Regions from separate parts of the Bacillus shivajii genome, predicted to be linked through region 1. Evidence: riboswitches for the same ligand, from Rfam matches in the RefSeq annotation. Region 1 holds a riboswitch; the other holds the start of a gene.

Region 1 (3,217 bases):
ACAGATCCTACGAGTTATCCAATTGAAAGGAATAATGAACAGGAACAAGATACAACAGTTAACGAAAACACAGATAATATGGAAAATATAAATATTACAAATGAAAATAATAATGAAAATGAAGAACATCTTTCTGATTCTACAAACGAAGATGAGTTGGAGGAAAAAGAATATAAAGAGCATGCACAAACAGTAATAAATGAACATTACTTACCACATCATGAATACCCTACAAAGCAATCTTTCTTTGATCATGCACTTTTAAACCAAGAATATACAATGTTAACCGATGGATTCCATTTAGAGGAAGAGGAAGCTAATGAATATGATGCTAGATTAACCGCGATCGAGTTAGTATCTTGGTTAGAAGTCGCACAACAAAGAAAAGGGTTTGAGTACAATGAAAACACCTTTCTTTCCTTTGTTGAAAATAATGGTTTAAGAGAGGAACTAGAAGACAGTGCACGAGTATTTCTAAATGAATTAGAAAAAGAAAACGAACTTTTACTTGTTAGACAATTAGAATTCCGGTTCTTAAAACCTTATATTTGGAATGAAATAAAATCTGATGTTATGGCAACAGAAGAGATGAAAGAAGATGAAACAGAAGAAGAATACAATTTCCGTATGTATTATGAGTTCGAACAAGATGTGTTCGAATACTTAATTGAGAATTATCCTGAAGTTGTGGATGGAACACCTTAAAATTTTTAGCTTGCATACAATCGTAACGGGCTGTCTCATCATTGAGACAACCCGTTTTTACTTTCTCCCGATAAAAGAGAATATCCTTATTTTGTCTGCTCAGTCATTTATATTGAGTAAAATCAATTTCATAAGATTCATATTTTGAATCATCTAAACGGTCACTTATCATTAACTGCGCATTTTTAGTAAACGAAATCTCATCAACCTCGAAATAAACGGTTTTTAATGTACCATTTCCAGATACTGTTACCTCCACTGGATCGATCATTTCACCATCTTGCACCATTTCAATTTCATATATATACCCCTTATTACCTTGAAACCTGGATGAAAAAGAAAGAAACTTGTCCATTAACTCTAATTTTACTTCTTGTGGCCTCATTGTTCTCCCATATTGATCATACGTATCACGAGCAAGTAACTTTGTCTTTAAATAAGGCGTGTTTATATAAACAAAAGCAATGTCTTGTGATTCTATTGTTGAATCTAATTTTGGAAGCTGATAACCTTCTAATGTCGTTAAACTTTCCTTCCCTTGCTCAATCGCCTCATTTACTTGTTCATCTGTTAAGTAATAATAGTAATCTTCATTATGAAATGAATGAGTAATAATGTCATCATCTTGCTCATTTCCCTCTCCAAATGTAGAGGGAGATACGAATTGAAATACTAGTAACAACAGTACAGTCGTAAACATCGTCATTACAATTATACTAACCGCCATTTTTTTTATCATTCGTTCATCCCGTCCTTCACCAATTACTTATTATACAATGCATAAGGTGAAAAATGATAGGTTGAACAAATGTTCTTAGCTACATGGCCTTGGAATAGATGTAAATTAACTTTTGGAGATCTAAAAAAGAATGCCTCTTATCTTTCAGGAATTAGCACCATACTTGTGTGGATAGCTGGTTGCCGGGCTTCAAAGGGCCAGTCCCTCCGCCACTCTTGATAAGAGTTTAAAAAAAAGGTGAGGTTGTCAGGAAATACGTAGTAAGTAAAAGTTAGAATTATTTGAATATTAACACTTATATTCAGTGCGGTCAATACATATCTTATAATCTTCATATTTTTTCTACATTACATCGCTTTTGTTGTAAACGGTTTTCATTTTCTGAATTTATTTACTTCCCTTAATTGTGTTGGGGAAGGATAAAGGCTGTGTTATACTTCGTCTGGATTTGAGAAAAATCATTGAAGGAGGTTGTATAGAAGATGGCCCAATTATTTGAAGGTGTTCGTATGAAACCTATCATCATTATTATAGTTGGAACGTTGATATTCGGATTTGGAATCATTCATTTTAATATGCAACATGGATTGGCTCACGGTGGTTTTACAGGGATTACTTTACTACTTTATTACTTATTTACAATCGAGCCGTCACTATCCAACCTTTTATTAAATATCCCCCTATTTTTGATCGGGTATAAATTGCTTGGTAGATTAATGTTAATTTACAGTATTATCGGAACGATCGCTTTATCTGCATCTCTAAGGTTATTTGAAACGTACCCTATTACTGAGCTTCCGCTACATAATGACATGATCCTTGTCTCACTTTTTGCTGGAGCTTGTGTAGGAATAGGACTAGGCCTAATTTTTCGCGCTGGTGGAACAACAGGAGGCGCTGATATCCTCGCTCGGCTTGCAAATAAGTATACTGGAATGAGTTTAGGACGATTTATGTTCACATTTGATGCATTTGTCATTTCAATATCATTAATTCACTTATCAATAGACCTTGCCATGTATACGCTCGTCACCGTTTTTGTTGCTAGCCGCGTCATCGACTTCATTATTGAAGGAGCAAGTGCAGCAAAGTCTGCAATGATTATTTCAAACAAAACTGATGAACTTTCAAAGGCAATCATTCAGCAAATGTCTCGTGGCTCTACTGTCTTAACTGGAAAAGGTAGCTTCACATCGGATGAACGCCAAGTTTTGTATTGTGTTGTTAACCGTAATGAACTTATTCAGTTAAAAAATCTTATTGATGATATTGATCCATACGCATTCTTCTCAGTGAATGATGTAAAAGAAGTTGGCGGAGAAGGCTTTACATTCGACCAAGAAAAACGCCCCTTAAAAATTTCATAATCAAAAGGACCTGCATTAAAAAGCAGGTCCTTTTTCTAACGAAAATTGTCAAGGACCAGGTCCTCGACAATTTTGTGAACAATATAAATAAAAAAACGAGATTTCTCTCGTTTCCATTTGCATATATTTTGATTAGCGACTTTTAACGAGCATTTTTATTGCTTCTTCAATCACTTCGTCGCGCTCTTCTTCCGTCTCTGTTTGTTCTCTTAAACATACTTCTAAGTTTTTTGCGACAACATAAGCTGTTGCACGGTCAATTGCAGAACGGATCGCAGTCATTTGTGTAATGATTGATTTACAGTCTTTTTCATCATCCATCATTTTTATGACACCACGTACTTGTCCTTCTACACGCTTTAACCGATTTTTCATATCTGCTGAATATTCCATCATTGCCACCACC
Region 2 (3,217 bases), 1.3 Mb from region 1:
TAAAAGAAAGGACTGCTCCAGATCCATTTGATTGACGGAAGTGGATCTCAGATCCAGGATGTTTTTTCAGCCCAGGGTAATAAACTTTTTCAACTTCCGAAACAGTTTCTAGATATCTAGCTATTGTTTCAGCTGATTGCTGAGACTGTTGTATACGTACATGTAATGTTTTTAGTCCTCTTAAGACGAGCCAACAATCTTGAACACCAAGGACGGCACCAAATGTATTTTGTAGGAATGCTAATCGTTCTGCTAATGCATCATCTCTTACAGCAGCTAATCCGGCTACAACATCACTGTGACCAGAAATAAACTTAGTCGCACTATGGAGGACGACATCCGCTCCTAAATCTAAAGGCCTTTGAAGAGCAGGGGTTAAAAACGTATTATCAACAAACGTTAAACAACCGGACTCTTTTGCTAACTGACATATCCTTTGAAGGTCAGAGATTTTCAAAAGTGGATTAGAAGGTGTTTCGATATAGATGACTTTCGTATTCTGTTTTATCTTTTGTTTGATTTCAGTTAAATCTGATGTATCGATAAAGGTGTACTCAATACCGAAACGTTGAAGGACTTCGGTAACCATACGATAAGTGCCACCGTAAACGTCTTCTGATATTAGGACATGGTCTCCTTTTGAAAGGAGCAAAAAAGCGGTCGAAATAGCAGCCATTCCAGATGAGAAAGCAAATCCACTCGATCCACCTTCGAGTTGAGCAATTGTTTCTTCTAATGCTTCTCTTGTCGGATTACCTGAGCGACTATAATCATACTTGCCAAAAGATTCAATATATGATTGATGGAAGGTAGATGTATGGTGTACAGGAACACTGACTGCTCCAGTTTGTTTATCAACAGACTGATCGTTATGAATAAGACGAGTTTCGAAACGATGATTGCGGTTACTCATTATTTGCCACCTTCTTTTCCGCATTTTTTAATGCTTGATCAATATCTTTCTTTAAATCTTCTGCTTCTTCAACCCCTACAGAGAATCTCAATAAGCGATTACAGACACCATTTTTAATTCGAATTTCTTCTGGTATGTCCATATGAGTTTGTGTAGCAGGGTAGGTGATAAAGCTTTCAACTCCACCTAAGCTTTCTGCAAAGGTTATAAGTTGTAAGTATTGTAGAAATGGATCTACTAATTTCTCATCGGAAACACGAAAAGATACCATCCCACCGCGACCAGTATATAAAACATCAGTGATTGCTTCGTGACCTTCTAAGAAACGAACAATTTCTTTTGCGTTTTCTTCGTGTTTTTTCATTCTTAATGGGAGTGTTTTCATCCCCCTAATTAACAGCCATGAATCAAGAGGAGATAATGTGGCTCCTATTCCGTTGTGGTGGAGGGCGAGCCTTTCACACAATGCTTCTCCTTTTGCTACAATTAAGCCAGCTAGCACGTCATTATGACCTCCTAAATATTTTGTCGCACTATGAATGACGATGTCTGCGCCTTCTAAAATAGGCTGCTGAATGAGTGGTGTGTAAAACGTATTATCAACGATTAAATAAAGGTCGTAACATTCCGAAAGATCTGAAAAATGGTTGAGGTTTGCCTCCTGCATCAAAGGGTTTGTAGGAGATTCGATAAAAAATGCTTTCGTATTTTCATTGATTAATTCCTCGAAGCTTTTAGGGTAACGGATGTCTGCATAGTGAAAGACAACTCCGTATTGGTTTAAAAGCTGTTCGAATAGTCGGTACGTTCCGCCATATAAATCATGTGAAACGATGACCTCATCTCCTTGTTTGAATAAGGCAAAAATCGTATGAATAGCAGCCATTCCTGAACTACAAGCAAAGCCTTGGTCACCTCTTTCCAAATTAGCAATCGCTTTTTCAACAATATCTCTAGTTGGGTTTCTCGTTCTTGTATAGTCATACCCCGTCGACTGGCCAATACCTGAATGTTGGTAGCTTGTTGAAAAGTAAACAGGTGGACTAACCGCACCTGTTACTCGTTCGCTACGATTTCCTATTTGAACAAGCTCGGTGTTCATGCTACAGGGTACCTCGTCTCTTTCTATACTCATCCCACGCCCCTCCAAATCTCTTAATAATGAATCAAAATAAAAAGTCGACCCCTTTTTAAGAGGTCGACGAAATAATAATGTAAGGATTCGCCGGACCTCTCATCTTTCAAAGCATTCGCTTTGCTGGATTTGGCACCTTTTGAATAAAAGCTATTCAATGGTTGCCGAGGTTTCAAAGGGCCAGTCCCTCCACCTCTCTTGATAAGAGTCCTTATCGACTGTTGTTTAATTTATATTAGATAATAAATTGAAAATTCAAATTAGTCAACATGTTTATGGGATTTTTTTCTAAAATTATCATGAACTACTTACATGATCATTATCCTTTTTTAACTCTTGTCAGAGAAATAGAAATCGATAAAAGATAATAATCACTTGTTTTGTCTGGCACTTTCACTCCAAATGTTTGTATTTGCATGATAAAGCTCCTCAACTAAAATAGTGTCCTCTAATTATTAAAATCAGTTCTCCAATTAACCCTGCTATGAAAAATAAAAAGTAGTAACTAGCTGAAGTGGTGTCTCGGTTAAAAAGTTCCTTGAAGGCCTTTATTATTACTTTATCAAACTCAAACCACTTTAAAATCCATCCAATAACTAAAAACGACAAAATAGCCATTGATTTCTTCCTTTCGTGAAAAATCTATGATTATTTAAGCCTACTTTAACTTGGCCTGAAATTGTAGTGCTACCTGGTAGATTCATACCTGGTACAAACATACCAGGTACGTGACAACTCCTTGCACCTACAGCCCTTTTGTTAAGTTAGTGGCTTTATGTTCGATTAAATCTACTTCTTTTTTCCAGTAAGTCTTGATACCGTTGTTCTGAACAACTGCTCCATTTGGAACTTGCTTTAAAACGAGAATGAAAGCAAGCATATCGACAGAAGAGGCAGCTGCATTAAGTACAATTAAAACCACAAGGAATGGTGTAAGCATGCCTAACAAACCAAGAATAATAGGTAGAAAGATTGAAAGAATGACAAATGGTGCAACGCTGATGATAATAAACCGAGCTTTTGTCATCCTTTCTTCTGTATAAACGAAGCCTCCGAAGCAAGTGAGACCTAAATACGTACAGTTAGAGCGAAAAAATCGAGGAACAAAAACCGCATGGATAAGTTCATGAACGATGATCATGAAAAAAATTGCTAAAATGGTACCAAGG

The links. Region 1 has a riboswitch for S-adenosylmethionine ahead of LGQ02_RS16380 (hypothetical protein). Riboswitches for the same ligand answer to the same signal wherever they lie in the genome.
Region 2: linked by a shared signal. The riboswitch ahead of LGQ02_RS01375 (methionine biosynthesis PLP-dependent protein) and the one ahead of LGQ02_RS16380 (hypothetical protein) in region 1 are both predicted to bind S-adenosylmethionine.

The regions. Positions count from the first base shown of each region.
Region 1 is NZ_CP084703.1:3,381,407-3,384,623, forward strand. Features, by position in the region: gene LGQ02_RS16375 (hypothetical protein) at 1-705, shown strand, start outside; gene LGQ02_RS16380 (hypothetical protein) at 809-1,444, opposite strand; SAM riboswitch class I at 1,579-1,669, opposite strand; gene LGQ02_RS16385 (YitT family protein) at 1,927-2,811, shown strand; gene LGQ02_RS16390 (metal-sensitive transcriptional regulator) at 2,944-3,204, opposite strand.
Region 2 is NZ_CP084703.1:268,183-271,399, reverse strand. Features, by position in the region: gene metC (cystathionine beta-lyase) at 1-913, opposite strand, end outside; gene LGQ02_RS01375 (methionine biosynthesis PLP-dependent protein) at 906-2,048, opposite strand; SAM riboswitch class I at 2,145-2,256, opposite strand; gene LGQ02_RS01370 (DUF3267 domain-containing protein) at 2,794-3,217, opposite strand, start outside.